DNA from 4 places in the Rathayibacter tanaceti genome. Region 2 is predicted to be linked to each of the others. Evidence: predicted binding sites of a transcription regulator. Region 2 holds the regulator's gene; each other region holds the start of a gene.

Region 1 (7,645 bases), 630 kb from region 2:
CGGTGGGGGCTCACGAGGGCGACGTGCAGACGATCGCTGTCGTCTCCTCCTCCCGCGGCGCCGGCCTGGGCCGCTGTCTCCTCCAGGCCCTGCTCAGGGCGGCACGCGAGCGCGGGGCGCGCGAGGTGTTCCTCGAGGTGCGCGCCGACAACCCCGTGGCGCAGGCGCTCTACCGGTCGGAGGGCTTCGACGAGATCGGGGTCCGCCCCGCCTACTACCAGCCCGACGGGGTGGACGCCCTCGTGATGCGTCTGCCCCTCCCTCCGACCCAGGAGGCGTCATGACCGCCGGCCCCCTCGTCCTCGGGATCGAGACCAGCTGCGACGAGACGGGGATCGGCATCGTGCGCGGGACGACCCTCCTCTCGAACACCATCGCCTCCTCGATGGAGGAGCACGCGCGCTACGGCGGTGTCGTGCCCGAGGTGGCCGCCCGCGCGCACCTCGAGGCGCTCGAGCCCGCCCTGCACGCGGCGCTCGCCGATGCCGGAGTCGCGCTGACCGATCTCGACGCTGTCGCGGTCACGAGCGGACCGGGCCTCTCGGGCGCTCTGATGGTGGGTGTCGGCGCGGCGAAGGCGCTCGCGGTCTCGCTCGGCCTGCCGCTCTACGCCGTGAACCACCTCGTCGGCCACGTCGGAGCCGACGTCCTGCGCGCCGACGGCAGCGAGGGCAGCCCGGTCGACGTCCCGACCATCGCGCTGCTGGTCTCCGGCGGGCACACCTCGCTCCTGCACGTGCGCGACCTGGTCTCGGATGTGGAGCTGCTCGGCGAGACGATCGACGACGCGGCGGGCGAGGCCTTCGACAAGGTGGCGCGCGTGCTCGGGCTGCCCTATCCGGGCGGGCCGCAGATCGACAGGGTCGCCGCTGACGGCGATCCTCGGGCGATCCGCTTCCCGCGGGGGCTGACCCTGCCCAAGGACCAGGAGCGCCACCGCTACGACTTCTCGTTCTCGGGGCTCAAGACCGCGGTCGCCCGCTGGGTCGAGAAGCGGCAGGATGCGGGGGAGGAGGTGCCCGTCGCCGACGTCGCCGCGAGCTTCCGCGAGGCGGTCGCCGACGTGCTCCTCACCAAGGCGCTCGCGGCCTGTCGGGATCGTGACGTGCCGCGTCTCCTGCTCGGTGGCGGCGTGGTGGCGAACGCGCGCGTACGAGCGCTCGCCGAAGAGCGGTGCGCGGCGGCCGGGGTGACGCTGCGGATCCCTGCGCTCTCGCTCTGCACCGACAACGGCGCGATGATCGCCGCGCTGGCGGCTCAGCTCATCGAGGCCGGGCACCCGCCGTCGGGCCTCGACTTCGGTGCCGACTCCACGCTGCCGGTGACCGAGATCCAGGTGCGGTGAGGGCCGAGCGCTCGAGCCTGGATGACGCAAGCGGCGTCCAGCCTTTTGACAGGCGGAGCGGTGCGCTGCCACTCTGGGCGCATCCGCTCGTTCCTGATCAAGGGGGATCCCATGACCACTCCGTACACGCCCACCTCCGACCGCTACAACGTTCTGGCGATCATCGGTTTCATCGCCGCGTTCGTCGTCAACATCGTCGGGATCGTCCTCGGCTTCATCGCCCTCTCGCAGATCAAGCGGACGGGGGAGAAGGGCCGCGGCCTCGCGCTCGCCGCCGTCATCATCGGTTTCGCCTCGATCGTCCTCGGCATCATCGCCTCGATCATCGTCTTCGCGTTCGCCGCGAGCGCTCCCACGACCGGGTACTGATCGCCCGGCCTCCCGGCAGGGGCCGGCCGGCCGGTCCCAGCCCCGCATCCTCGCCCCCGCATCCTCGCCCCCGCATCCTCGCCCCCGCATCCTCGCCCCCGCACCCCGAGCCCCCGCACCTCAAGGCCCCGCACCCTCAGGAGGGATCCATCGTGAGCGACGACACCGTGCGCCGGGAGACGGTCGATCCGTCGCCCGCGCCGTTCGATCCGCCGCTCGGGGAGCCGTCGGAGGCCGCGCCGCCGCCGACGGCTCCGGCCGCACCCGGATCCGCACCGCACCGGCCACCGCTCGCCCCGCTCGCGGTTGCCGCTCTGGTCTGCGGACTGCTGGGGCTCGCTCCCGCCGCTATCGTGCTCGGTCACGTCGGATTCGTGCAGGCCGGTCGGTCGGGGCAGCGCGGCCGGGGCCTCGCGGTCGCGGGCTTCGTGCTCGGCTACCTGGTGATCGTCCTCGCGGTCGTCGCCTGGTTGGTCTGGAGCGCCTTCGTCGGTGACCTGCGCGACGGAGGCTATCTGCCCGCCTGATCCGCGGGGATCAGCACACGGCACCCTGGCTAGACTCGGCGCATGAGCGACAGCACCCGGTCCAGCTCCGACGAGCACGAGGGATCCCCGCCCGCCCCGCCGGGTCCGCCCGCCCCGCCGGTTCCGCCCCGCGCGACATCCGCCGTTCCGCCCGCCGCAGATGCGCGCCCGCCGGTCTACGGCACGCCGCTGCCGCCAGCGCCCGCTCCGCCCTCGAACGCCGCGCCGCCGTATCCCGCCGCGTCGGCCCACACCTTCCCCCCGGGCTCCGTCGGCTCCCCGGCGCCTGTCGTCCCGCGGACGCTGAGCCTCGTCGGGATGATCCTCGGTATCGTCGGGCTCGTCGTCTCGATCTTCGCCTGGGGCTTCGGATTCATCCTCTCGGCGCCCGCTGTCGTCCTCGGCTTCCTCGGTCGGCGCCGCGAGCCGGGCGCGCGCGGCCTCGCGCTGACCGCGATCATCACCGGCGTCGTGGGCATCCTGGTGTCGTTGGTCTACCTGGCGATCACGATCGTCGTCTTCTCGATCGCCCTCGGTGCGGTCAATTCGGGCTCCTGACCGCTCCCGCGTTCAGCCGACGGAGGACCGCTCGACGCGTTCGGCGAGCAGCGCGCGGTGGCGGCCCTGGATCCGCGTCAGGATGAGGACCGCTCTGGCGCGACCTGCGAGGCCGAGCCGCTTGCGGAACCGGGCGGGGTCGATGTCGACCCCGCGCTTCTTGATCTCGAGCACTCCGATGCCGCGCGAGCGCAGCTCCCTGGCCAGGGTGCGCTCGTCCAGCGGAAGTTCGGCCAGCACGCGGAAGCTGCGGAGGAACGGCGACACGGCGGCCTCGTCGCCGGTGAGGTAGGCGATCCCGGGCGAGAGCATCCGCGAGCCGCTCTCTCGGGCCAGCTCGCCCAGCAGCCGGGCGCGGATCGCGGAGCCGTCGGGCTCGTGCACGAAGGCGCCGAGAGCGCCGACCTCCTCATCCTCGCTGTCCCCGGCAGCGGTGAGCTCGGCGGTCGCCCCCGCGCCGATCAGCAGAGCGGAGCGGCGCACTCCCGGTCGCGCGAGCGCGCCGAACCACAGGCCCGTCTCGACCAGCTCGCCATCGACCGAGACCCACTGCGCCTCCGCCTCCTCGGGAAGCCGCTCGCGATCGAACCCCGGACCGACCTTGACGCCCACCGGCCGGTGCCGGGCGAGGCCGAACGCGAAGTCGAGCGAGGGCGAGTAGTCGTCGGGGTCGTCCAGGCGCCGGGTCTCTCGGTGACCGGCCGTGCGGCGGGCGGGATCGAGGTACACCGCGTCGAAGCCCGTCAGGTCGAACGACTCCGCGCGGGAGTGCGCTGCGCCCGCACGGGGGAACGGGGCGAGGTTGAAGCTCGCCAGCGTCGCGGTGACCTCGTCGGCCTCGACCGCCGTCACCTCCAGGTCGATGGCGGCCATCGCGAGGGCGTCGCCGCCGATGCCGCTGCCGAGGTCGGCGATCCGGCTCGCTCCGGCGGCGGCGAACCGGCCGGCATGCAGGGCCGCGACGCGCAACCGCGTCGCCTGCTCGAGGCCGGCGTCGGTGAAGAGCATCGAGCGGGCGAACTCGCCGAACTTGGCCTCGGCCTTCTGTCGAAGGCGCGCCTGGGTCAGCACCGCAGCAACCAGCACCGGCGAGTGGCCGGCCGCGCGGAGGCGGGCGACGGCGCGGACGAGGTCGTCCGACCGGTACCCGTCGAGGGAGTCGAGGAGCCGGAGACCCTCGGGGGAGAGGAGCTCGACCAGCTCGTCGCGTCGCATCCGGCCATGGTAGGCCACAGGCTCCGGCCGCTCGGCCGTCCGGCTTGGCACTCTGATTGCACGAGTGCCAGCCGAGCCCCTACGATGGATCTAGCACTCTCGGAGCGTGTGTGCCAGAACCACGCTCCGCCCATCTCGTCGTCAAGAAAGAGGTCAACCGTGTCGGTGTCCATTAAGCCGCTCGAAGATCGCATCGTCATCAAGCAGGTCGAGGCGGAGCAGGTGACCGCTTCCGGTCTCGTCATCCCCGATACCGCCAAGGAGAAGCCGCAGGAGGGCGAGGTCGTGGCCGTCGGGCCCGGTCGCATCGACGACAACGGCAACCGCGTGCCCCTCGACATCGCGGTCGGTGACAAGATCATCTACTCCAAGTACGGCGGAACCGAGGTCAAGTTCTCGGGTGAGGACTACTTGGTCCTGTCGGCGCGCGACGTCCTCGCGGTCGTCGTCCGCTAGTCCGGACTCCTCGGAGGGCCCGGCGACCTCGGTCGCCGGGCCCTCCGTCGTCCCCGGTCGGTCCTCCTGGCGACGAGTGGCCTGATCCGCCGGCCGCGACGGCCCTCTGCCCCCTTCTGCGGTCGACGCCGTGCGTAGGATCGGGGGAGTGTCCGCCTCCCGCACCCCCGCCGAACCCCTCGCCCCATCGACCGCCGGTGCGCCCGTCGGGGCGGGCGAGCCGGTGCAGCGGCCCGCGGGCGGCATGTCGTCGACCGGGCTGCTGTTCGCCTTCGGCGCGTACCTGCTCTGGGGTGCGATGCCGCTCTACTTCATCGCGATGGCGCCGGCCTCGCCCTTCGAGATCGTCGCGTTCCGCGTGCTGTTCTCGCTGGCGTTCTGCGTGATCCTGCTCACGGTGACCCGGGGCTGGCGGTCGTTCGCCGCGCTGCTGCGGCAGCCGCGCCTGCTCGGAGTGATGGCGATTGCCGGTGTGCTGATCTACATCAACTGGCAGGTCTACGTGATCGCCACGACGACCGGCCACGTGATCGAGGCTGCTCTCGGCTACTTCATGAACCCGCTGGTCACCGTGCTGCTGGGGGTCCTCGTGTTGCGCGAGCGCCTCCGACCCGCCCAGTGGGTCGCGATGGGCATGAGTGCGGTCGCCGTGCTGGTCATCGCGGTGGGCTTCGGCGCGTTCCCGTGGATCTCCCTCGCCCTCGCCTTCTCGTTCGGCCTGTACGGGCTGGTGAAGAGCCGGGTGGGCGGACGCGTCGACGCCGCCGGCGGCCTCATGCTCGAGACCCTGTGGCTGACTCCCCTCGCCGTCGTGCAGCTGGTCGTGGTCGGCTCGATGGTCGGCCTGACGCTGACGACCGAGGGCGTCGGGCACGCCCTGATCCTCGCCTCGGCCGGGATCGTCACCGCCGTGCCGCTGCTACTGTTCGCCGGCGCGGCCCGTCGGCTCCCGCTCTCGATCGTCGGATTCGTGCAGTACCTGACGCCGTTCCTCCAGTTCCTCGTGGGGGCTTTCGTGCTCCACGAGGAGATGCCGGTGGAGCGCTGGATCGGCTTCGCACTGGTGTGGGCCGCCCTGGCCGTTTTCTCAGTCGACCTCGTCGCAGCCGAGCGCCGCCGGCGCCGTTTCTCGGCCGGAAGTGCGGAACGCGTCGTTCAGCCCTGACGTGGCGGCGAAAAAGTAACGATCCGGTCGCGAAACCTTTTGGTAACACCCCTGTATTGTTCACGGCTGCTTCGGAGGTTAGGTTGGCCGAGCGGTTGCCACCGGCGCCGCTCCCACTGACACACACCTCTCAAGGAGCAACATGGGCGTTTACGCGAAGGCCGGCTCGGCCCGCGCGCGGTCCCTCCGGGCAACCCTCGGCGGCGTCGCCATTCTGGGCGCCAGCGCTCTCGTCCTGGCCGGCTGTGCCGGCGGTGGCGACAGCGGATCGGGTGGCGACGGCGACTCGGGCGGTCTGTCCCTGAAGATCGGCACGATCCTCCCCCAGACCGGAACCCTCGCCGTCCTCGGCCCGCCCGAGATCGCGGGCGTTGAGCAGGCGGTCGCCGACATCACCGACGCCGATGCCGGCATCTCGATCGAGGCGGAGCAGAAGGACTCCGGCGACACCACGACCGACATCGCGACCCAGTCCGCGACCTCGCTGCTCGCCGACAACGTGTCCGCGATCATCGGTGCGGCGTCCTCGGGCGTCTCGAAGACCTTCATCGACCAGGTCACCCAGGCGGGCGTCGTGCAGATCTCGCCGGCCAACACCTCGCCGGACTTCACCACCTACGACGACGACGGCTACTACTGGCGCACCGCCCCCTCGGACGTGCTCCAGGGCCGCATCCTCGGCAACAAGATCCTCGGCGACGGCAAGACGAACGTGTCGATCCTCTACATGAACGACGCGTACGGCACCGGCCTCGAGAAGAACATCAAGGAGACCCTTGAGGCGGGCGGCGCAGTCGTCGCGGCCGAGGAGATCTTCGAGCCGGCGTCCACCGACTTCAACTCGGCGCTGACCTCGGTCCTCGCGCCGAACCCCGACGCGCTGGTCGTCATCTCGTTCGACGAGATCAAGACCATCGCGGAGCAGCTCTCGGCCAAGGGCTTCGACTTCTCGAAGCTCTACGGCACGGACGGCAACTACGGTGTCATCAAGGAGTCGGACACCAACGTCGACATCGCGGGTGCGCAGTTCACCAACCCGGGTGTGCAGGCGTCCGAGGACTTCCAGTCGTCGCTGCAGTCCCTCGTCGAGTCGCAGGGCAACCCGCCGCTCACTGTCTTCAGCTACGCGCCGGAGTCGTACGACGCGACCATCCTGACGGCTCTCGCCTCGCTCCAAGGCGGCGCAACGGACGGCGCGACCATCCGTGACAACCTCAAGGCGGTGTCGGAGGGCGGCACGAAGTGCACGACCTTCGCCGACTGCGCGAAGCTGATCGCCGACGGCGAGGACATCGACTACGACGGCCTGTCCGGCCCGATCTCGTTCGACGACAACGGCGACACCAGCGAGGCCTCGGTCTCGATCTACAAGTACGGGGCGGGTAACACCACCTCGTTCGAGGAGACCGTCGAGGGTTCGCTGAACTGACGACGCGGTGGCGCGGCTCCGGTCGCCTCCACAGAGGGGCTCGGTCTTCGGACCGGGCCCCTTCGTCGTGCCGGAGCCCGTTGCGTCCGTGGCGACACTCTCCGCTCCCGGCCGACGACGGAGCGCGCGCCCTCCCGTCCGTTGTGGCGACGGGGGACGCGCGCTCGGGGCGTGCTGAGAGGGCCTAGGAGGCGCGGAGCAGCTCCGCCTCCTGCGCCAGCCGGTAGGTGACGAACGAGCGACTGTAGTTGCGACGCTTGCCGCCCGTGGTCTCGGCGATGACCACCTGCGCGTAGACGCCGACAACGCTCCAGCGGTCGTAGTCTCCGATCGCGCCGGTGCCGAAGGTGGCGCCGACGGCGACGGGTGCGGGGGTGTAGCTCTTCATGATCGGCTCCTTCGAAGCGGATGCCGCAGCACTCGTGGCGCTGCGGGAGAGAGGACCCGGCGGCCGATCGAAGCTCCACCGGCGGGCGAGGTGAGGCGGGCTATTCCGTGTCGGGGACGACCCGTGTCCCCAAAACTACGTCAGAACGGCCACGGTGCTGTCACCCTCTCGAGGGCCTCCGTTGCGGAGAAAG
Region 2 (7,645 bases):
ACGAGATCCTCGAGATCGGCGTCTCGAGCCCCGAGCCGGTCGCCACCAAGGGGCTCGCGGTCGGCGAGGTCGGCTACCTGATCACCGGAGTGAAGGACGTCCGCCAGTCGAAGGTCGGCGACACCGTCACCACGGCATCCAAGCCCGCGACCGAGGCGCTCCCCGGCTACACCGAGCCGCTGCCGATGGTCTTCTCCGGCCTGTACCCGATCGACGGCAGCGACTACCCGGATCTGCGCGAGGCTCTCGACAAGCTGAAGCTCTCGGACGCCGCGCTCGTGTACGAGCCAGAGACCTCCGTCGCGCTCGGCTTTGGCTTCCGCTGCGGATTCCTGGGGCTCCTGCACCTCGAGATCATCACCGAGCGCCTCCAGCGCGAATTCGGCCTCGACCTGATCACGACGGCGCCCTCGGTCATCTACGAGGTCTCGACGGAGGACAAGAAGACCGTCACCGTCACCAACCCGAGCGAGTTCCCGGTCGGCAAGATCGCGGCTGTGACCGAGCCGATCGTTAAGGCCGCGATCCTCGCGCCCAAGGACTACGTCGGCACGATCATGGAGCTCTGTCAGAGCCGCCGCGGCACGCTGATCGGCATGGAGTACCTGGGCGAGGACCGCGTCGAGATCCGCTACCACATGCCCCTCGGCGAGATCGTCTTCGACTTCTTCGACAACCTCAAGTCGAAGACCGCCGGCTACGCCTCGCTCGACTACGAGCCCGCCGGCTCGCAGGAGGCCGACCTGGTGAAGGTCGACATCCTGCTCCAGGGCGAGCAAGTCGACGCCTTCAGCGCGATCGTGCACCGCGAGAAGGCCTACGCGTACGGCGTGCTGATGACAGGGCGGCTGCGCAAACTCATCCCGCGGCAGCAGTTCGAGGTCCCGATCCAGGCCGCCATCGGCGCCCGGATCATCGCGCGGGAGTCGATCAGCGCGATGCGCAAGGACGTCCTGGCCAAATGCTACGGCGGCGACATCACCCGCAAGCGTAAGCTCCTCGAGAAGCAGAAGGAGGGCAAGAAGCGGATGAAGATGGTCGGCCGCGTCGAGGTCCCCCAGGAGGCGTTCATCGCCGCGCTCTCGGGCGACGTCGAGACGAAGGACAAGAAGTAGGGGCACCCGCCCCCGCGTCGCCTCCCCGTCACGTCGGATAGTCTGGGTCGGATGGACAGCACGGCCCGGCGGGCGAAGCCGACGCACGCCGTGCGCGACGTGTCCGGGAAGAAGGTCGGGACGTGAGCATCCGCCGCTCCAACTTCGAGGGCCAGCCGCAGGTCACCTACGCGGCCGTCGGCGGCACGTTGGCGCCCGATCTGCTCGAGTACCCGCCGGACGGCTTCACCGCCGAGCGCTTCGAGGCGCGCCTCGGCTCCGGCGACGAGCGGTTCGCCATCACCTCCGCCTCACTGATGACGTGGGGCGTTCAGCGCGGCAGCGGCATCGAGGTCACCGACATCTCCACCGGCAGCGGCGTGCAGTACACCGGCGTGAACTTCGACTCCGCAGGCACGCCGATCGATCTGGTCAGCCGACCGACCGAGGAGCACTTCGCGCCGGACGGCACCCCCTACATCACGGCGGGTGTCACCGCGGTGCTCAAGGTCGTCCTCCTCGGCCGCACCTTCGACGCTCCCGTGCGGGTCGTCTACGTCGTCGACGAGCCCGACCAGATCGGCTTCGCCTACGGCACCCTCGAGGGCCACCCCGAGAGCGGCGAGGAGTCGTTCGTCGTCGAGCGGCGCGCCGACGACTCGGTCTGGCTCGTCATCCGTGTCTTCTCCCGCCCTTCCACCCGCCTGTACCGCCTGGGCGCGCCGGTGCTGCGTGCCGTGCAGAAGCGCCAGGTCAAGAAGTACCTGCGCGCTCTGCTGCCGGCGCGCGTCAGCTGACGTGGGCAGCGCCCTCCCGCTCGCCGATCCGGCCCCCCTCGACGGACTCCTGCCCGGCTCGGTCGCCGAGGGGGCCGAGAACCGCGACCTCGGACTGTACGTGCACGTCCCGTTCTGCCGGGTGCGCTGCGGGTATTGCGACTTCAACACCTACACCGCCACCGAACTGCGCGGAGCACGCCAGCAGGACTACGCCGACGAGGCGATCGCCGAGATGGCGCTCGGCGCCGGTGTCCTTGAGCGCGCGGGCCTGCCGCGGCGCCCGGCAGCGACGGTGTTCTTCGGAGGCGGCACCCCCACGCTCCTGCCCGCGGGCGATCTCGTGCGGATGCTCGACGGGCTGCGCGGGCACTTCGGCGTCGCACCCGGCGCCGAGATCACGACCGAGGCGAACCCCGACTCCGTCGACGCCGCCTACCTGCGGGCGCTGGCCGACGCCGGATTCACCCGGGTCAGCTTCGGGATGCAGTCGGCCGTTCCCCACGTGCTCGCAACCCTCGAACGCACCCACGATCCGGAGCGCGTGCCGTTTGTGGTCGAGTGGGCGCGCGAGGCGGGGCTGCAGGTCAGTCTCGACCTGATCTACGGGACGCCGGGGGAGTCGCTCGCCGACTGGGAGCTCTCGCTCGACTCCGCTCTCGCGAACCACCCCGACCACCTGTCGGCCTACGCGCTGATCGTCGAGGACGGCACGAAACTCGCCCGGCAGATCCGCCGCGGCGAGTTCGCGACTCCGGACGACGACCTCACCGCCGACATGTACGAGCTCGCCGATGCCCGGCTCGCCGCTGCCGGCTACTCCTGGTACGAGGTGAGCAACTGGTCGCGCGACGACGCGTACCGCTCACGGCACAACCTCTCCTACTGGCTCGGCCACGACTGGTGGGGCGTCGGCCCCGGTGCGCACAGTCACGTGGGCGGCGTGCGCTGGTGGAACGTGAAGCACCCGGCGGCCTACGCCGACCGGCTGAGCGCCGGATCCTCACCGGCGGCCGGTCGCGAGACGCTCGACGCGGTCACCCGGCGCGTCGAGGATGTGCTGCTGCGCTCACGGCTGGCGGACGGACTGCCGATCGACGCGGTCGCCCCGGATCGTCGGCGCGAGGTCGCCGGTCTCATCGCCGACGGGCTGGTCGATGGACGGGCGGCGCTGCGGGGCCGCGTCGTGCTGACGCTGCGGGGGCGCCTGCTGGCGGACGCGGTGGTCCGGCGGCTCACCGACGGCTGAGGCGCTGCCCGTCCGCTACCGGGACCGGCCGCCTCGCGTCCCGCGGCTGCCCGATCAGCAGGATCCCTGGGAGCGCCAGGATTGGCGGCTCGTTGCGGCGAGGCCGGCTCCGACCTACTTGAAGAACGGGATGCTGAGCGGATACGAGTAGTACTCGCCCGCGCTCGCTCGGACCGACGCGATGATCGCGAAGATCAGCACCAGGATCGGTACCGCGAACAGGACGAGGAACCCCACGAACACCGCGGTCAGGATCGTCCCCGCGATGTAGCAGATCAGCATGGTCAGCTGGAAGTTCAGCGCCGACTTTGCGTGCGCCTCCAAGAACGGACCGCGCCCCTTGAAAACCAGGTAGACGATCAGCGACGGCAGGAAGCTGAAGAAGATGCCGACGAGGTGGGTGACGATCGCCCAGGTCTTCTCGTCGGCGGGGTTCAGCGGCGGGGCGGGCGTCCCGTAGGCGGGAGGCGGGGGAGGGGTGGCCGACATGATGGTCTCCGTTCCGGCGTCGGCGCCGGGCATCCCCCGTGCGCTCGGCGTCCATCGTGGCATGCGGCGGCGGCGCACGCAGTCGTCCGTGCGGAGGAGATCGGAGGTGACGGCGAGGCTCCTCCCCAGGCCGCGCCGGGCGGGGGGTGTGGCCGATCCCCGCACATCCCCGCTCGCCGGGCTCGGTCGCGGTTATGATTGGCACTCAGAGTTGCGGAGTGCCAGGCTCCGCGCGGCGGCAGCGCCGCACAGGAGCGTGCCCGTGGGCACCCGGAGTCCGGCGGGAGGTCGGTCGTATGGTGACGGAGCGCGGTCTCCAGGTCCTGCGTGTGATCGTGCAGGACTACGTGGCGAGCCGGGAGCCGGTGGGCTCGAAGTCGATCGTCGAGCGGCACGCCTTCGGCGTGTCTGCAGCCACCATCCGCAACGAGATGGCCCAGCTCGAAGAAGAAGACCTGATCGCCGCCCCGCACACCTCCTCGGGCCGTGTGCCCACCGACAAGGGCTACCGCCTCTTCGTCGACCAGCTCGCCGACCTGCGTCCGCTCACCTCCGCGCAACGGCAGGCGATCGAGACCTTCCTCGGTCAGAGCCCGGATCTCGACGAGGTGCTGGTCAAGACGGTGCGGCTGCTCTCGCAGCTCACCAACAGCGTCGCCCTGGTGCAGTACCCCTCCTTCGGAGCCGCGCGGCTGCGCCATGTGGAGCTGGTCGCCCTCGCGCCGCGCCGGCTGCTCTCTGTGCTCATCACCGACACCGGGCGCGTCGACCAGCGCGTCCTTGAGACTCCGGAGGACGTCGACGACGCGCTCCTCGGCGAGATCCGGGCCAAGCTCAACACCGCTGTGCTCGGCCTCGGCCTCCAGCAGGCGGCCGAGATCCTCGGCTCCGTCGCCGAGCGGTTCAGCCCCGAGCGGCACCGCGTGCTGACCCCGATCGTGCAGACCCTGCTCGAGCAGGTCGGCGCCAACCGCCAGGACCGGCTCGTGATGGCCGGAGCAGCGAACCTCGTGCGCACCGAGGAGGACTTCTCGGGCAGCATCTACCCGGTGCTCGAGGCGATCGAGGAGCAAGTGGAGCTGCTGCGCCTCTTCGCCGAGATGACTCCCGATCCGCGGGGCATCTCGGTGCGGATCGGCCGCGAGAACGCGCCCTTCGGCCTCCAGGAGACCTCGGTGCTCACCAGCGGCTACAACACCGGGGGCGGCCAGGTCTCGCGCCTGGGCGTTCTCGGGCCGATCCGAATGGACTACTCCGGCAACATCGCAGCGGTGCGCGCCGTCGCCCGCTACCTCTCCCGTCTCCTCGGCGAGGAATAGCCCCCAGACCCCACCGGTCCCCGCCGGTTCCCCGGGTGCGCCGCGCCCGGCCCACCGACCCACGAACGAAGGACGAAGCCACCTGTGGCCGATCACTACGAAGTGCTGGGCGTCGATCGCGACGCCTCCGCCGACGAGATCAAGAAGGCGTACCGCCGCCTCGCGCGCGAGCTGCACCCGGACGTCAATCCGAGCGCCGACGCCTCCGAGCGCTTCAAGCTCGTCACCCACGCCTACGACGTCCTGAGCGATGCCCAGCAGCGTGCGCAGTACGACCGCGGCCCCCAGGAGGGCTTCGGCGGAGGCGGGCAGGGCTTCGGCGGCTTCGGCGACATCTTCGAGACCTTCTTCGGCCAGGGCGCGCAGGGCTCGTCACGCGGTCCCCGCTCGCGCCGCGAGCGCGGCCAGGACGCCCTGCTGCGCGTCGAGGTCTCGCTCGACGAGGTCATCTTCGGGGCGCACCGCGACCTCGAGGTCGACACCGCCGTGCTCTGCGAGACCTGCCAGGGCTCCTGCTGCCAGCCCGGCACCTCGCCGATCACGTGCGACATCTGCCACGGCTCCGGTCAGATCCAGCGCACGGTCCGCTCGCTGCTGGGCAATGTGATGACCGCGAGCCCGTGCGGCACTTGCCGCGGCTACGGCACCGTCATCGCCACCCCCTGCTCCACCTGCCAGGGCCAGGGCCGCGTCCGCGCGCGCCGCACCGTCCCCGTCGATGTGCCGGCCGGCGTCGACACCGGTCTGCGCCTTCAGATGCCCGGCAGCGGCGAGGTCGGCCCCGCCGGCGGCCCCAACGGCGATCTCTACCTCGAGATCAAGGTCAAGCACCATGACGTCTTCAGTCGTAACGGCGACGACCTGCTCTGCACTCTCGAGGTCCAGATGACCGACGCGATCCTCGGCTCCACCGCCACCCTCGCGGCGCTCGACGGTGACATCGACATCGACATCAGACCCGGCACGCAGAGCACCGAGATCGTGACGATCAAGGGCCGCGGAGTGACGCGGCTGCGCGGCAGTGGACGCGGCGACCTCCGCATCGGCATCCAGGTGGTCACCCCGACCAAGCTCGGCCACCGCGAGCGCGAGCTGATGCAGGAGTTCGCGAAGCACTACAAGCCGCAGAAGCCCGCGCTGACGCACTTCCAGCAGGGCCTGTTCTCCAAACTCCGCGACCGGTTCCTCGGCTGATCCCGTGGCGCACCACTACATCGACGAGACGCTCGACTCCGCCGGCTTCGCGCCCGGGTCGCGGCTCGCGCTGACGGGCGCGGAGGCACGGCACGCCGCCACCGTGAGCCGGATCCGCGTGGGCGAGAGCGTCCGGGTGGGCGACGGGCGCGGGCGCGTCGCCACGGCGGCGGTCGAGAGCGCCGAGGCGGCGCGGGTGGTGCTCGTGGTCGAGTCGGTGCAGGAATCGCCGGTGCCTTCGCCGCGCCTGGTCCTCGTGCAGGCGCTGGCCAAGGGGGATCGCGACGAGCTCGCTGTCCAGGCCGCGACCGAGCTGGGTGTGGACGAAGTGGTCCCCTGGCAGGCGACCCGGTCGGTGTCTCGCTGGTCGGGCGTGAAGGAGGAGAGGGGCCGCGAGCGGTGGCGCAGCATCGTCCGCGAGGCGAGCAAGCAGTCGCTCCGCGCCCGACTGCCCGAGGTCGCACCGCTCGCGCGGACGAGCGACGTCGTCGGCCGCGCCGCCGCGGCGCGGGTCCTGGTTCTCGAGCCGGGAGCCGCCGCCCGGCTCTCGGCGCTCGTGCCCGACGAGCGCGACCTGGTGCTCGTCGTCGGCCCCGAGGGCGGCATCGCCCCGGAGGAGCTGGGGCAGTTCGCGGCCGCCGGGGCCGAGGCGGTCGCGCTCGGCGACTCCGTGCTGCGCACCTCGACCGCCGGACCGGCCGCCATCGCCGTGCTCTCGGCGCGGCTGGGCCGCTGGTGAGCCTCCTCCACAGCCCTGCGCGGCCGCGCGCGTCGCGCGCCGTGGGCGAACGGAGCGCCAGGCGCGGCCGAGGCCCGTTTAAGATGGCTGTATGAGCGAACCCACCGTCTTCACGCGCATCGCCCGTGGCGAGATCCCCGCCGACGTGGTGTTCGAGAACGAGCGCATCCTCGCGATCACCGACATCGCCCCCCAGGCCCCGGTGCACCTGCTCGTGTTCCCCAAGACCCAGGAGCATCCGACGGTCGCCGCTCTCGCTGCGGCCGATCCGGCTCTGCTCGCCGAGATGGTGCAGGTCGCCCAGTCGCTCGCCGACGCCCACAGCGACGGTCAGTTCCGCCTCGTCTTCAACTCCGGAGCAGAGGCGGGCCAGACCGTGTTCCACGTCCACGCCCACGTCCTGGGCGGTCACCACACGGAAGGCTCCCTTGCCACCGGTTGAGAACACGGGCGCGAGCCCCGATGAGCGCCCCGCCGCAGGCCCGGATGCTCCCGAGACGACGCGCCGCGTCGTCGCCGTCGACGGGGTCGCCATGGTGCGACTCCTCGGCCCTCAGGACCGCCTCATCCGGGCGGTCGAAGGACGATTCCCCGATGTCCGAGTGCACGTACGCGGTAACGAGGTGACGCTCGAGGGTGAGCGCGAGCCCGTCGTCGCCGCGACGCGCCTGGTGGAAGAACTGGTGCGCATGACCGCGAGCGGGCACGACCTCGATCCGGAGGGCGTGCGCGAGTCCGCCCGCATCTTGCAGAACGGCGGGCCGGTGAGTCCGGCCGAGGCCTTC
Region 3 (7,645 bases), 530 kb from region 2:
GGTGGGAGCAGCGACCTCGCGCGCGCCCGTGCGGGAGTCGTCATCGGAGTACTCCGGCGAGTCGTCGGCGGAGTCCTCGCCCTCATCGTCCTCGGCGTCGTCCTCCGGATCGTCGCCCTCGAGACCGGCATCGTCGTCCAGATCGCCCTCGAGATCGGAGTCGTCGTCCTCATCTGCGGAGTCGTCGAGATCGTCCTCGTCGAGGTCGTCCGTCTCGTCGTCGACCTCCTCACCGGCGGCCTCCTGCGCCGCGTGGTAGTCGGCGAGCCGGACCGACCACGGCACCCAGTCCGGAGCGAGCACGGCTCCCTCTCCTGGGAGCAGCTCGACCTCGAGCACGGCCACACCCTCGGTTTCGTCGATCCGCGAGAGCGTCGCCGTCCACAGCCAGCCGGGATACCCGCGCATGCGGTTGGCGAACTGCAGCGAGAGCACGTGCTCGCCCTGCGCCACCGTGTCCACCAGGTCACCGATGGTCTCCGCGGGCGTGATCTCGGCGAGCGCAGCGCGCGCGACATCGACCGATGCCGCGAGCACCGGGTCGGGCTCGAACACGGGCTCGATCCCAGCCGGCTGCTCGCTCTCCGAACCGTCCTCGACCGCCGTGGCCTCGCCGAGGGACGCGTCCGCCTCCGACCCCTCGCCCCCGGGAGCACTCGAGTCGGTCGTGCCCGATCCCGATCCTGCGGGCTCAGGGGACTCCGCCGGTGCAGCCTCCGAAGCCGGAGCGTCCTCGCGCGGCTCCTGGCCGGAGGTCGTCTCGTCCGCGTCAGGCATCCAGCTCGTCCGCAACCCGGCGCAGGAGCGCGGCGATCGTCCGGCCGTGTGCCTTGTCGGGGTAACGGCCCCGCTTGAGCCCGGCGCCGATCCCGTCGAGCAGCTTGACCGTGTCCTCCACGATCACGGACATGTCGTCCGCCGACTTGCGATTGAGCTTCACCAGGCTCGGCGGCGTGTCGAGGACCCGCACCGAGAGCGCCTGCGCACCGCGCTTGCCGTCGGCGACGCCGAACTCGAGTCGACTGCCGGCCTTGACCGCGGTTCCGGAGGGCAGCGCGGAAGCGTGCAGGAAGACCTCCTGGCCGTCATCAGTGCTGATGAAGCCGAAGCCCTTCTCCTCGTCGTAGAACTTGACCTTGCCGGTAGGCATGCGGACCCCTCCTGGAAATGAAGCAGCCATCAGTTTAGTCGACCGTGACCGCCCTATCCTTGACAGGTGAAGCCACAGGAGCCCGCGGGCATCGGACGCGCGGAGCGCACCCTCGCCTACATGTTCATCGCGATCATCATCATGACGGTCCTCGCGTTCCTCGCGATCCTCGTCGCTCCCGCTCTCGGCGTCCGGGCGTACACGGGTCCGCTGTGGCAGTTCGTCTTCGCCGTTCCGCTCGTGGGCCTCCCCATCGCCTTCGTGATGATGATCGCGATGCTCATCGTGGGAGTCCGGCGCCGCCGCGCCCAGTCCTGACTCCGCCGTTCCGCGCCGCCGGGCGACCATAGAGCGCCCGGCCACTCGGCTCCCAGACTCTGTACAGCCGACGGCCAGATACTGGCGTGCATGGACGGACCCCGCATTCTCATCGTCGACGACGAGCCCAACATCAGAGACCTGCTCACCACGAGCCTCCGTTTCGCCGGCTTCGCCGTGCGGGCGGTCGGCAACGGGGCGCAGGCGATCTCCGCGGTCCTCGAGGAGGAGCCGGACCTGATCATCCTCGACGTCATGCTGCCGGACATGAATGGCTTCGGCGTCACCAAGCGCCTCCGCTCAGCCGGGTACACGTCGCCGATCCTCTTCCTCACGGCGAAGGACGACACCGAGGACAAGATCACCGGCCTCACCGTCGGCGGCGACGACTACGTCACCAAGCCGTTCAGCCTCGACGAAATCGTCGCGCGCATCAAGGCGATCTTGCGTCGCACCATGCACGCGGAAGAGGACGCGGTCATCCGCGCCGGCGAGCTGACCATGGACCAGGACACCCACGAGGTCCTCGTCGGGGACGAGCCGGTCGAGCTCAGCCCCACCGAGTTCAAGCTGCTGCGCTATCTGATGCTCAACCCCAACCGGGTGCTCAGCAAGGCACAGATCCTCGACCACGTCTGGGAGTACGACTTCAACGGCGATGCGGGCATCGTCGAGTCCTACATCTCGTATCTCCGCCGTAAGCTCGACACGCACTCGGAGGAATCGCTCATCCAGACCAAGCGAGGATTCGGGTACATGCTGAAGGTCGCGAAGGCATAGTCTCCGCGCCTCGGCGCCCGTCTCCGATCGGAGGCGCGACGCTGCCGATCCCGAGGGAGTTCCACCGCCATGCACCAGGGTCTGGCCGAGCGGTGGAACTCCATCTCGCTGCGCACGAAGATCACCGCAGTGACGGTGCTCCTGCTAACGCTCGGGCTGCTCGTCTCCGGCATCGGCACGATGACGATGCTCAAGCCTCAGCTGGTGGCACAGCTCGACGCGCAGCTGACGGACCAGGCGCAGAAGACCGCGAGCGACTTGGCGGTCCGCGGCATCGCCGCGCTGGACGACTCCAAGGCCGACTACGGAGCGGTCTACGCGCCCAACGGCGCTCTGTACAGCACGAACGCTGCGGGAGCGGCGGCCCCCGAGTTCCCCGAGGTCTTCACCATCGAGCAGGCCCTCCAGAGCGGGGACAAGACGATGGACATCTGGAGCGCGAACGGCAAGATCGAATATCACGCGCTGTCGACGGTCTACTCCCAGGGCGCCGGCTACGAGACCCTGCTCCTCGCCGTGTCGACCCGCAGCGTCGACAACATCATGACGACCTACCTCACGATCTTCCTCGGCTTCGGAGTCGCGATCGTCGTGATCGGCGCTCTCCTCACCCGCCTGCTCGTCACCACGACCTTCGCCCCGCTCCGCGAGGTCGAGCAGACCGCCGCCGCCATCGCCGACGGCGACTTCAGCCAGCGCCTGGACAGCACGACTCCCAACACCGAGGTAGGCCGGCTCAACCGCTCGCTCAATGCGATGCTGGGGCGGATCGACTCCGCCTTCCGCGATCGCGCGCGCACCATCGATCAGATGCGCAGGTTCGTCGGTGATGCGAGCCACGAGCTGCGCACTCCTCTCGTCTCGGTCCGCGGCTACGCCGAGCTGTACCGGATGGGCGCGCTGCAGACCCCCGAGGCAGTGGGCCAGGCGATGGAACGCATCGAGAAAGAGGCGATCCGGATGGGCGGCCTCGTGGAGGACTTGCTCGAACTCGCCCGCCTCGACGAGACCAAGCCCCTCGCGCTGGCCCCCGTCGACCTCATGCCCCTCGCGCGCGACGCCGCGATGGATGCGATGGCGTCGTGGCCGGACCGCGACTTCGGCGTCGAGACCCGCGACGACACTCCGGTCGAGACCCCGGCGCTCGAGCCCGACGAGGCCGACGCTTCGGCGACTCAGCCGATGGAGCTGTCCAATCCCGGGCTCACCGGCCCGATCCTCGCCGCCGGCGCGCGGCTCGCCCGGTTCCGCCGACGTCCGCGCCGGGTGAAGGCCGAGGAGATCGCCGCCGGTACGGCCACTGCTCCCGAGGCGCCCGGTGTTCCCGCGCTGGTGATGGCGGAGGAGAACAAGATCCGCCAGGTGCTGACCAACCTGATCGGCAATGCGGTCCGCTACACGCCCGAGGACACTCCGATCGAGATCGGCGTCGCCGTCGATCGCTCGCGAAGGCTTGCTCTGCTGGAGGTCATCGACCACGGCGAGGGCATCCCGCCGCAGATCCGCGAGAAGATCTTCCAGCGCTTCTGGCGCGCGGACACGTCGCGCACCCGCGAGACAGGAGGCAGCGGTCTGGGCCTGGCGATCGTGTCCTCGATCGTCGCCGCCCACAAGGGCCGCGTCGACGTCGTCGAGACCCCCGGCGGCGGCGCGACGTTCCGCGTCGCCCTGCCGCTGCTGACGGTCGGTCAGAACGGCGAGACGTCACCCGCCTCCGTCTGACCCGTCGACCCTGGAGCCGCGCGTCTCCGGATCACCCTCGGGCCTGCGGCTCGCAGGAAGGGACGGTTGTGTGCGAACACCGAACGGAACGCGATCCGCCGAGCCGGAGTGCAAGGCGGAGGCTGACGGGGCGAAGGGAGGCGCCGGACAGCCGATCGGCGCCCACATGGACCCGCACACACACAGACGGCGGCTCCCCCGGAGGGGAACCGCCTTCTGTGCAGTCGGAGACGGACTAGAAGTCCATGCCTCCGGTGGGGTCGCCGCCAGCAGCGACCGGGTTCTTCTCGGGCTTGTCGGCGACGACGGCCTCCGTGGTGAGGAAGAGACCGGCGATCGACGCCGCGTTCTGCAGGGCCGAGCGGGTGACCTTGACCGGGTCGATGATGCCCGCAGCGATGAGGTCGACGTACTCGCCGGTCGCGGCGTTGAGGCCGTGACCGGTCTGCAGCTCGCGGACCTTGGCAGCGACGACACCGGGCTCGAGACCGGCGTTCAGCGCGATCTGCTTGAGCGGGGCGTCGATGGCCACCTTGACGATGTTCGCGCCGGTCGCCTCGTCTCCGACCAGCTCGAGCTTCTCGAAGGCGATCTTGCCGGCCTGGATGAGGGCGACGCCACCACCGGCGACGATGCCCTCCTCGACGGCGGCCTTCGCGTTGCGCACGGCGTCCTCGATGCGGTGCTTGCGCTCCTTCAGCTCGACCTCGGTCGCCGCTCCGGCCTTGATGACCGCAACACCACCGGCAAGCTTCGCGAGGCGCTCCTGGAGCTTCTCGCGGTCGTAGTCGCTGTCGGTGTTCTCGATCTCGCCGCGGATCTGCGCGACACGACCGGCGATGGCCTCGGCGTCGCCGGCACCCTCGACGATCGTGGTCTCGTCCTTGGTGATGACGACCTTGCGGGCCGAGCCGAGCAGGTCGAGGGTGACGTTCTCGAGCTTGAGGCCGACCTCCTCGGAGATGACCTGGCCGCCGGTCAGGATCGCGATGTCCTGGAGCTGCGCCTTGCGGCGGTCGCCGAAGCCGGGGGCCTTGACGGCGACCGACTTGAAGATGCCGCGGATCTTGTTGACGACCAGGGTCGCCAGCGCCTCTCCGTCGACGTCCTCGGCGATGATCAGCAGCTGCTTGCCCGCCTGGATCACCTTGTCGACGACAGGGAGCAGGTCCTTGATGTTCGAGACCTTCGAGTTGACGATGAGGATGTAGGGGTCCTCGAACACCGCCTCCTGGCGGTCGGGGTCGGTCACGAAGTACTGCGACAGGTAGCCCTTGTCGAAGCGCATGCCCTCGGTCAGCTCGAGCTCGGTGCCGAAGGTGTTCGACTCCTCGACGGTGACGACACCCTCCTTGCCGACCTTGTCGATCGCCTCGGCGATGATCGCGCCGATCTCCGGGTCCGCCGCCGAGATGGAGGCGGTCGCGGCGATCTCCTCCTTGGTCTCGATGGCCTTCGCGCCGGCGACGAGCTCGGCGGTGACGGCCTTGACGGCCTTCTCGATGCCCTTCTTGAGGCTGATCGGGTCGGCACCGGCGGCGACGTTGCGCAGACCCTCGCGGACGAGCGCCTGAGCGAGGACGGTCGCGGTGGTGGTTCCGTCACCGGCAACGTCGTCGGTCTTCTTGGCGACCTCCTTGACCAGCTCGGCGCCGATCTTCTCGTACGGCTCGTCGAGCTCGATCTCCTTGGCGATGGAGACACCGTCGTTCGTGATGGTGGGGGCGCCCCACTTCTTCTCGAGGACGACGTTGCGGCCACGCGGGCCGAGGGTCACCTTGACCGCATCAGCCAGAGTGTTGAGTCCACGCTCGAGGCCGCGGCGGGCTTCTTCGTCAAAAGCAATGATCTTGGCCATGTGTGTTTCTCGTCCCTCCCGGACGTCGTGAAAGTTTCTGTGCTGGCACTCGACTGGAGCGAGTGCCAAGACCGATTCTGGCACTCGCGGTGGAGGAGTGCAAGCGACCGCCGCGACCGCCGCAACAGAAGGAGCCGCCGTCCGCACCAGGCGGACGACGGCTCCTCGAGCAGTCTCGATCAGACCGGACGGACCGATTCGGCCTGCGGGCCCTTCGACCCGGTGCCGACCTCGAACGCGACCTGCTGGCCCTCCTCGAGGACCTTGTATCCCGACATGTCGATGGCGGAGTAGTGGACGAAGACGTCCTGACCTCCGCCGTCGACGGTGATGAAGCCGTAGCCCTTCTCAGCGTTGAACCACTTGACGGTTCCGTTCGCCATCTCTGTACTCCCCAGTGCTGTGCTGCCCGCGGCACGAGCGATGCGCTGGTGCCTGGTTCGGAATCCTAACCGCACGGTTCTGCCTCGACAGGGCCGGAAGCGCCAGCGGGGCAAAGAGTTGCCCGGGATTCAACACGGGGGAAACGTGGCTGTAACAGAGGAGCCGGATCAGCCCTGGGCGGCCACGTAGTCGGCGCCCAGGACCACCACAACGGCACCGGTCTCGACGAAGTCCTGTGAGAGGGCGACGGAACCCGTGCCGAGGGAGCCGACGAGCCCGAGCGCTGCGCCCTCGAGCGCCGGATCGGTGTAGTAGACGGTGGTGGTGGCGACGTTCTCGGTGTTCGCGTTCGCGACCGTGGGGACGCTCCAGCCCGCGGTGGTGAGGGCATCGCCCGCGCTGGCGGCGAGACCGGCCGTCGCGGTGCCGTTGAGCACGGCGACTCCGAGGGACGGATCGACGGTCGCGACCGCGGTGGGCGCCGACGACGCTCCCGCCGCATCGGTCGGCGCCGTGAAGACGTCGGTGAACTGCACGCGATTGTCGATGACCAGCAGCCCGATGAAGCCGAGGAGGACGATCACGCCGGTGGCCAGGGCAGCCCAGGCGAAGGCGATCGCTCGGGCGTGCGGAGCCGGCGGACGGCGGTGCGCGCCGATGCGGCCCTCCGTGGCCGGGATCTCGTCGAAGCGGTCTCTCGGGTGCGTATTCGACATCGGGGGTACGGCCGGCCTTCCGTTGGTGGACTCGAGCAGCTCGTCTACTCGAGGCGCCCGAGGCGTCGCGCGGCGCGGGCGCCGGCGCGCTGGTCGCGGATGCGCTGCAGCCGCGAGACGAGCATCGGATCGTGAGCGAGAGCGGCCGGTGAGGCGAGCACTGCGCTGAGCACCTGATAGTAGCGGGCCGCCGAAAGCCCGAACTGGGAGCGGATCGCGTCGTCCTTGTCGCCCGAGCGGGACGTCCACTCGCGTTCGAAGGCGAGCACCCGCAGGTCGCGTTCGGAGAGGCCGGTGCCGGAGGTCGGGTCCGTCGTCGTGCTCATCTCTCCACAGTAAGGAGGACGGCCGGCACCCCGCGGAGGCGCTCCGACCGACAGCGAGCGCGATCCCGCGCGATCTCGACCAGGAGACGCCCGAGCACGGTCGCGATCACGGAATGCGCCCGCGCAGGACGGGGTTGAGGGAAAGAGGAGGGGAGCGACCTCCCCCGTACACTGGCGAGGATTCCTAGGGAGACCCATGTCGTCGTATTCTGTGAACAAGACCGACGCCGAGTGGCGCGAGGAGCTCGACCGCGAGCAGTACGCCGTGCTGCGCCAGGCCGCCACAGAGCGCCCGTGGACGGGCGAGCTGCTCGACGAGCACCGCTCCGGCCTCTACACCTGCGCTGCGTGCAGCGCCGAGCTGTTCAAGAGCGGCACGAAGTTCGACTCC
Region 4 (7,645 bases), 590 kb from region 2:
TCAGCGGCCTCGTCCTCGCCTGCTCCCTGGTGCCGCTCGCGCTCCTCACCCGGTGGTTCCAGAAGCGGTCGCAGGCGCTGTTCCGCGGCACCCGCGTCGCCTCGTCCCGGCTCATCGTGCAGTTCGTGGAGTCGATGACGGGGATCCGCGCCGTGCAGACGTTCCGTACGCAGAAGCGCAACGAGACGGTCTTCGGCGCGGTCGTCGAGCAGTACCGGCTCGCCTACAAGCGGGTCTTCGGAGTCTTCGGCACCTTCGATCCCGGACTGGTGCTGATCGGCAACGTGACTGTCGCCGCTGTGCTGTTCATCGGCGGCGTCCGCGTGCTCGACGGAGGGCTCGAGATCGGCGCGCTGCTGGCGGTCCTGCTCTACACCAGGCGTTTCTTCGACCCGGTCGAAGAGATGGCGATGTTCTACAACTCCTATCAGTCGGCGGCCGCTGCGCTCGAGAAGATCTCGGGCGTGCTGGCCGAGGAGCCGAGCGTCCCGGATCCGACGCGGCCGATCGACCTGCGGCAGGCGCGCGGGCGGCTCGGCTTCGAGGGCGTCCGCTTCGCGTACGCCACCGATCGGGAGGTGTTGCCGCGGTTCGACCTCGACATCCCTGCCGGGCAGACCATCGCGCTCGTCGGCTCGACCGGCGCGGGCAAGACGACTCTCGCCAAGCTCATCTCGCGCTTCTACGACCCGAGCGGCGGAGTCGTCACCCTCGACGGCGTCGATCTGCGGCAGCTGCACCCGAAGGATCTGCGCCGCGCGATCGTGATGGTGACGCAGGAGGCGTACCTGTTCTCGGGATCCGTCGCCGATAACATCGCGATCGGCCGGCCCACCGCCTCCTACGACGAGATCGTTCGGGCGGCCCAGGCCGTGGGCGCGCACGAGTTCATCGAGGCGCTGCCCGACGGCTACGACACCGACGTGAACAAGCGGGGCGGCCGCGTGTCGGCCGGCCAGCGGCAACTGATCTCCTTCGCCCGCGCGTTCCTGGCGGATCCGGCGGTGCTCATCCTCGACGAGGCGACCTCGTCGCTCGACATCCCGAGCGAGAGGCTGGTACAGCAGGGCCTCCAGACGCTCCTGGCCGACCGCACGGCGGTGATCATCGCCCACCGCCTGTCGACGGTCGCCATCGCCGACCGCGTGCTGGTGATGGAGCACGGCCGCATCGTCGAGGACGGCACCCCGGAGGCGCTGATCGCCGGCGAGGGCCGCTTCGCCACCCTGCACGCGGCCTGGCGCGACTCGCTGGTCTGACTGCGGCGCCATCCGCCTCCGCGTCGCGTCCCCGAGCCGGAGGACCGTGTGCGCCCCGCAGATCGGGTCGCCCCCGCGGACGCCCCCGCGGTCAGGGCCGCCAGAGGGCGGCACGCACGTCGACGCGGTAGCCGTTCGGAGTGACGACGAGCGGCGTCCCCTCCCGCTCGTACTCGACCCGGGCTCGCTCCTCGTGACCGACCGGAGGCGCCCCGCCGGAGCGCACCACGCGCCACCATGCGACCTCCGCACCGTAGCGCGCCATCACCGTGCCCACCGCTCTGGCCGCTCGAGTGCCGAGCATCGCCGCGACGTCGCCGTAGGCCATCACGTGTCCGACCGGGATCGACCCGACCACGTCCAAGACGGCGGAGACGAAGTCGAGCGGCCCCGGCTCGTCTCTCGCGACGTCGAGAGCAGGAGCGCGCGTACCCGGAGGCTGAGCGGTCAGAGCCTCAGCGCCCCGATGTTCTCGCCGTATTGCGTCTCGCCGACGACCTCGAAGCCGATCCAGCGGAAGAACTGCTCGGGCCCGTCTTCGCCCGACTCCCAGACCACGGTGAGGGTGTCGAAGCCGCGAGCGCGCGCCTCGTCTGCGGTCGCGCGCACGGCGAAGGTGCCGACTCCGCGGCCCTGCTTCGCGGCGTCGATGTTGATGCGCCAGATGCAGCTGCGGAACTCCTCGGCCGCCTCCGGGTCGAAGTGCGCGTGGATGAAGCCGACGAGCTCGTCGCCGTCCAGCACGGCGCGCTGCCACGAGGCACCCGGATCGATCACCGCTGCGGCCGCAGAGTACGACACCGGCGCGATGAATTGCTCCTGTCCGGGTTTGAGGCTCAGCCCGTTGACGGCGGAGATGTTCGAGGCGGACAGCTCTTCCAGACGGAGGTCACTCATGGCGTCAATCTACCGGCACGATGCTCGGGCGGGAATCATCCTGGCGGCCGACACCGGGCGGCACAGAGCCGCCCCGGGGACGGCCCGGTGAAGTCTCTCGACATCGAGACAGTTGAGTGCTCGGGTAGGCTGGGTCGAGGCCATCCGGAGCGGTGCAGAGCCGCCCGTCCCGCACAGGTGCGGGGTCATCGACACCATGGGAGAGCAATGTCCAAGATCAAGGTTGAGGGAACGGTCGTCGAGCTCGACGGCGACGAGATGACGCGGATCATCTGGCAGAAGATCAAGGACACCCTCATCCACCCGTACCTCGACGTGAACCTCGAGTACTACGACCTCGGCATCGAGTACCGCGACGAGACGGACGACCAGGTCACGATCGACGCGGCGCACGCCATCCAGAAGCACGGCGTCGGTGTCAAGTGCGCGACGATCACGCCCGACGAGGCCCGCGTCGAGGAGTTCGGCCTGAAGAAGATGTGGAAGTCGCCGAACGGCACGATCCGCAACATCCTCGGCGGCGTCATCTTCCGCGAGCCGATCATCATCTCGAACATCCCCCGACTCGTGCCGGGCTGGAACAAGCCGATCATCATCGGTCGTCACGCGTTCGGCGACCAGTACCGCGCGACCGACTTCGTCTTCAAGGGGAAGGGCACGCTCACTGTCGAGTTCACCCCCGAGGACGGCTCCGAGCCGATGAGGTTCGAGGTCTACAAGGCACCCGACGACGGCATCGCGCAGGTCCAGTACAACCAGGATGCGTCGATTCGCGACTTCGCGCGCTCATCGCTCAACTACGGCCTCTCGCGCAACTATCCGGTCTACCTCTCGACCAAGAACACGATCCTCAAGGCCTACGACGGCCGCTTCAAGGACATCTTCGAGGAGATCTTCGAGACCGAGTTCAAGGAGCGCTTCGACGCCGCGGGCCTCACCTACGAGCACCGCCTCATCGACGACATGGTCGCCTCCGCGATGAAGTGGGAGGGCGGGTACGTCTGGGCCTGCAAGAACTACGACGGCGACGTCCAGTCCGACACCGTCGCGCAGGGCTTCGGCTCGCTCGGCCTGATGACCTCGGTCCTCTCCACACCCGACGGCAGCGTCGTCGAGGCGGAGGCGGCGCACGGCACCGTGACGCGCCACTACCGCCAGCACCAGGCGGGCAAGCCCACCTCGACCAACCCGATCGCTTCGATCTACGCCTGGACGCGCGGCCTCGCGCACCGCGGCAAGCTCGACGGCAACCAGGAGCTCATCGACTTCTCGCTGACGCTCGAGGACGTGGTCATCACGACGGTCGAGTCCGGCAAGATGACGAAGGACCTCGCTCTGCTCGTCGGCCCCGACCAGAGCTGGCAGACGACCGAGGAGTTCCTCGCGACCCTCGACGAGAACCTGCAGGCCCGCATGTCCGCCTGATCTCCGGCTCTCGGACACCCGTTCGGCTCGCAGTGATCCTCGGATCCTGCGAGCCGAACGTGTTTCTGCGGGCCGGGAGCGCCGAGGTCAGAGCGCCCGGGCGAGCGCGGTCATCGCCACTGTCGCGTCGGGCCCCGACGGGATCAGCACGACGCTCGATGCTCCGGCCGCATGCAACTCGGCAATGCGTGTTCGGGCGTCGTCCGGCGTGCCGACGACCGCCAGTTGGTCGACCCACTCATCGGGCATGCCGCGCGAGAAGGCGGTGCGGTCCGCGCTCGCCGCGCGCAGCCGGGCAAACTCCTCCGCGAACGGCAGCGGTTCGATGTGGGGCGCCCAGTCGGGCTCACCGATCCACTCCAGCCCGTGGCGCACCGCGTCCCGCGCGGTGGTGGCCTCGTCGTCGACCGCCGCCACCGAATAGGCGACGAGGCGTCCCGCCGTCGCCATGTGCTCGCGGGCGCGGGCGAGGTACTCCGGAGTCACCGGTTCGGCCAGCACAGCCCCGTCGGCGATGCGGCCGGCGAGAGCCAACGACTTCGGCCCCCGGACTCCCGCCAGAAGCGGCGGCACGACCACGGGCGGCGACTCGAGCACGAGGTCGTCGACCTGCACGTAGCGTCCGGTGCGGCTGGTCCGCTCTCCCGAGAGCAGCGATCGGATCGTGTTGAACTGCTCCTCGAGCAGCGTGAGCGGACTCTGCGGCCAGACACCGAGGCCGCGCATCCAGTGCGGCATGCCGTGCCCGATCCCGGCGTGCAGGCGCCCGGGGAAGAGCTCGGCGAGAGTGCCGAGCTCCATCGCCGTGAAGGCCGCCGTGCGGACGGCGGCGGGCAGGATGCCGATGCCGACGACGATCCGCTCGGTCGCTGCGAGGACGGCTCCGGCCTGGGCGATGCCGCCGCGGAAGCCGAGGTCCTCGACGACCCAGAGCTCGTCGAAGCCGAGCGCTTCGGCGCGGCGCGCGTAGGCGAGGACCTCCGAGGCGGGGAGGTCGCGGGGAAGAAGGACGCCGACGGCAGTGGCGGAGGGAGCGCGCATCCGGTCAGCGTAGGGGATCCCCGGACGCGCAGCAGGGGCCCGCCCGCGCGGACGCGGACGGGCCCCTGCTGCGGCGGTCAGTCGGCAGCTGTCTCGCTGATCTGGACCTGCTCGGGACGGGCACTCGAGACGACCTCGATGCGTCGGGAGCGGGCCTTCTCGCTGACGGGGATGGTCACCGAGAGCACTCCGTTGTCGTAGGACGCGAAGATCCGCTCGGTGTCGACGCCCTGGCCGAGGCTGAGCTGGCGGACGAACGTGGCCGACTGGCGCTCCCGGGTGATCCAGGTGACGTCGTCGCCGCTGGCGACGGTCCGCTGCGCCCTGATGGTGAGCAGCTGACCGTCCACATCCACATCGACGGAGCCCGGGTCGATGCCGGGGAGGTCGGCGGTGAGGACGTAGTGGTCGCCGTCCCGGTAGAGGTCGATCGGCATACGGCGGGGCCCCTGGCCTGCACCGAGCAGGGCAGAGGCGACGCGGTCGAGTTCGCGGATGGGGTCGTAGGTGATGGCCATTGAGATCACTCCATTCGGTCGTGCAACGAAGAGTTCCAAGGGTTGAGCCGACTCGACTCAACTGCGACCAGATTAGCACTCGGCTGGCGAGAGTGCCAAAAATTTTCGTCCCCGATCCGGTCACTTCGTTACGTGCTCGTAACAAAGCTGGGCAAACGGGTTCGTAGGGTCGATTCTGTGTGAGAACCGATCCGGTTCCCAGCGAACGTGAGTAAGGACATCGATTGCCGATCCACCTGTCCCACCGTCCACCCGTCCGTCGCGCTGAAAGGCGCATCCTCGCAGGACTCGCCGTACTCGGCGTCGCCGCTACGGCGGCCTTCGCCACCACCGGCGCCAGTGCCGCTCCACTCGTCGGCAGCGCCTCGCTCGTCGGCGGACTCTCCACCGGGCAGAGCTTCGACGACGGCGATTACGTCGTCACCCTCGTCGAGCCCTCGGCCGCGACGTATCAGGGCACCGACGCCCGCTTCGCGCGCACTGCTCCCCTCGAGGGCTCGCAGCTCCAGGCCGCCTCCGCGCCGGTCGAGGACTACGCGGCGCATCTCGAGCAGCGTCAGCAGGACGTCGCCGCCGCGGTCGACGCGGCCATCGACTACCACTACACGGTGGCGCTCAACGGCTTCTCAGCCACCCTCTCCGGCGACCAGGCTGGCGAGCTGGCGGAGCGCAAGGACGTCGCGCAGGTCCGCAAGGTCGAGAACCTGACGGTCGACCGCGCGGCGCAGACCGCTCCGCTCGCCTCTGCGGCAGGCATCCCCGTCCCTGACACCGGCCAGCAGCGCTCCACCGACTTCCTCGGTCTCGAGGGCGAGAACGGAGCCTGGCAGAAGCTGGGTGGCATCGACGACGCGGGCAAGGGCATCGTGGTCGGCGTGATCGACTCCGGCATCGCGCCCGAGAACCCGTCGTTCGCGGGCCCCGCACTGGCGACGTCTCCGGGAGCGGAGCCCTACACCGACGGCACGACGGTCACCTACGCGAAGTCCGACGGCACCTCGTTCGTCGGCTCCTGCTCGCCGGGACTCCCTGCCTCCGTGCAGTGGGACGGCGACGAGTGCAACCAGAAGCTCATCGGAGCGCGCTGGTTCCTCGGCGACGGCGAGAAGGTCGGCTCGTCCGACAACGCCGAGTACCGTTCCCCGCGCGACGCCGACGGACACGGCTCGCACACCGCGAGCACCGCGGCCGGCAACGCCGGTGTCGAGGCGAGCGTCGACGGCTACGACTACGGACAGATCTCGGGTGTCGCCCCGGCTGCGAAGGTCGCGGCGTACAAGGTCTGCTGGAACGGCACCGAGGCGGGCACCGACGACGACGACTTCTGCTCCGGCTCCGGGATCCTCGCCGCCATCGACGCGGCGGTCAAGGACGGCGTCGACGTGATCAACTTCTCGATCGGCGGCGGCTCGGCCACCTCGACACTCACTCCCATCGACGAGGCCTTCCTCAACGCGGCCTCCGCGGGTGTCTTCGTCGCGGCCTCGGCCGGCAACTCCGGAGCGGGCGCTTCCACTCTCGACCACGCCTCGCCGTGGTACACGACGGTCGCCGCCTCCTCCGTCCCCACCTACACGGCGACCGCCACCCTCGGTGACGGCCAGGCGTTCGTGGGCGGTTCGATCTCGGTCCACGACGACGTCACGGGCCCGCTGGTGAACAGTGCCGACGTGGTCCGCTCGGGCGCCGAGAATCCTGCGATCTGCGAGACCGGCACCCTCGATCCCGCGAAGGTGAAGGGCAAGGTCGTCACCTGCACGGCGGGCGTCACCGCGCGCGTATCGAAGTCGGCCGAGGTCGAGCGGGCAGGCGGCATCGGCATGCTCCTGCTCAACGCGACCCCGAACGCATTGCACGTCGACGACCACTCGGTCCCGAGCATCCAGATCGATTCGCAGGCCTACGACGCGATCACCGCGTACGCGAAGACCTCCGGCGCGCGGGTGACGCTCTCCGAGGGCAACCCGACCGGCGCCGTCATCCCCGTGCCCCAGGTCGCCGGCTTCTCGTCGCGCGGTCCCGCGGAGGCGGACGGTGCCGACGTGCTCAAGCCTGACCTCACGGCACCCGGTGTCGCCATCCTGGCCGACAGCTTCAACGCCGAGGGCGACGACCCCGCCTTCGCGTTCGAGTCGGGCACCTCGATGTCGTCACCGCACGTCGCCGGCCTCGCCGCGCTGATCCTCGGTGCCACGCCGAAGGCCTCTCCGTCGGCGGTCAAGTCGGCCATGATGACCTCCGCCTACGACAGCGTCGACCAGTCGGGAGCGGCCTCCGAGGACGTCTTCGCCCAGGGCGCCGGACACGTCGACCCGACCGCGTTCCTCGACCCCGGGCTGCTCTACGAGAGCGGCACGAGCGACTGGATCGCTTTCCTGAAGGGCGCGGGCTACGTCTTCACCTCGAACCCCGTCATCGACCCCATCGCGGCCATCGACCCGTCGGACCTGAACCAGGCCTCCATCGCCATCGGCGCCCTGGCCGGCACGCAGACGGTGACCCGAA

What was found. Region 2 encodes HrcA, which represses chaperone genes, less so after heat shock. Its sites were predicted from a motif close to TTNGCACTCGNNNNNNNCGAGTGCNAA; they were not measured.
Positions count from the first base shown of each region.
Region 1: groES (co-chaperone GroES) is a predicted target of HrcA. The motif match lies at 4,059-4,085, and genes of this name have one in related genera.
Region 3: groL (chaperonin GroEL) is a predicted target of HrcA. The motif match lies at 5,871-5,897, and genes of this name have one in related genera.
Region 4: GSU10_RS11600 (Hsp20/alpha crystallin family protein) is a predicted target of HrcA. The motif match lies at 5,213-5,239, and genes of this name have one in related genera.

Region 1 covers NZ_CP047186.1:2,513,134-2,520,778, reverse strand. Annotated here, with positions in the region: gene rimI (ribosomal protein S18-alanine N-acetyltransferase) at 1-284, shown strand, start outside; gene tsaD (tRNA (adenosine(37)-N6)-threonylcarbamoyltransferase complex transferase subunit TsaD) at 281-1,345, shown strand; gene GSU10_RS11810 (DUF4190 domain-containing protein) at 1,457-1,714, shown strand; gene GSU10_RS11805 (DUF4190 domain-containing protein) at 1,867-2,241, shown strand; gene GSU10_RS11800 (DUF4190 domain-containing protein) at 2,284-2,799, shown strand; gene GSU10_RS11795 (class I SAM-dependent methyltransferase) at 2,812-4,014, opposite strand; gene groES (co-chaperone GroES) at 4,174-4,470, shown strand; gene rarD (EamA family transporter RarD) at 4,715-5,635, shown strand; gene GSU10_RS11780 (ABC transporter substrate-binding protein) at 5,778-7,064, shown strand; gene GSU10_RS11775 (hypothetical protein) at 7,249-7,452, opposite strand.
Region 2 covers NZ_CP047186.1:1,881,899-1,889,543, reverse strand. Annotated here, with positions in the region: gene lepA (translation elongation factor 4) at 1-1,115, shown strand, start outside; gene GSU10_RS08905 (DUF1990 family protein) at 1,238-1,891, shown strand; gene hemW (radical SAM family heme chaperone HemW) at 1,893-3,119, shown strand; gene GSU10_RS08895 (DUF4870 domain-containing protein) at 3,234-3,608, opposite strand; gene hrcA (heat-inducible transcriptional repressor HrcA) at 3,905-4,927, shown strand; gene dnaJ (molecular chaperone DnaJ) at 5,012-6,121, shown strand; gene GSU10_RS08880 (16S rRNA (uracil(1498)-N(3))-methyltransferase) at 6,126-6,860, shown strand; gene GSU10_RS08875 (HIT domain-containing protein) at 6,952-7,302, shown strand; gene GSU10_RS08870 (PhoH family protein) at 7,394-7,645, shown strand, end outside.
Region 3 covers NZ_CP047186.1:2,412,297-2,419,941, forward strand. Annotated here, with positions in the region: gene GSU10_RS11290 (alanyl-tRNA editing protein) at 1-44, opposite strand, end outside; gene GSU10_RS11295 (DUF3027 domain-containing protein) at 1-777, opposite strand, end outside; gene GSU10_RS11300 (cold-shock protein) at 770-1,150, opposite strand; gene GSU10_RS11305 (hypothetical protein) at 1,217-1,468, shown strand; gene GSU10_RS11310 (response regulator transcription factor) at 1,559-2,248, shown strand; gene GSU10_RS11315 (sensor histidine kinase) at 2,318-3,970, shown strand; gene groL (chaperonin GroEL) at 4,206-5,828, opposite strand; gene GSU10_RS11325 (cold-shock protein) at 6,008-6,211, opposite strand; gene GSU10_RS11330 (LytR C-terminal domain-containing protein) at 6,380-6,928, opposite strand; gene GSU10_RS11335 (DUF3263 domain-containing protein) at 6,973-7,254, opposite strand; gene msrB (peptide-methionine (R)-S-oxide reductase MsrB) at 7,451-7,645, shown strand, end outside.
Region 4 covers NZ_CP047186.1:2,470,823-2,478,467, reverse strand. Annotated here, with positions in the region: gene GSU10_RS11625 (ABC transporter ATP-binding protein) at 1-1,259, shown strand, start outside; gene GSU10_RS11620 (MGMT family protein) at 1,351-1,587, opposite strand; gene GSU10_RS11615 (GNAT family N-acetyltransferase) at 1,707-2,156, opposite strand; gene GSU10_RS11610 (NADP-dependent isocitrate dehydrogenase) at 2,364-3,581, shown strand; gene GSU10_RS11605 (LLM class flavin-dependent oxidoreductase) at 3,669-4,622, opposite strand; gene GSU10_RS11600 (Hsp20/alpha crystallin family protein) at 4,700-5,140, opposite strand; gene GSU10_RS11595 (S8 family serine peptidase) at 5,365-7,645, shown strand, end outside.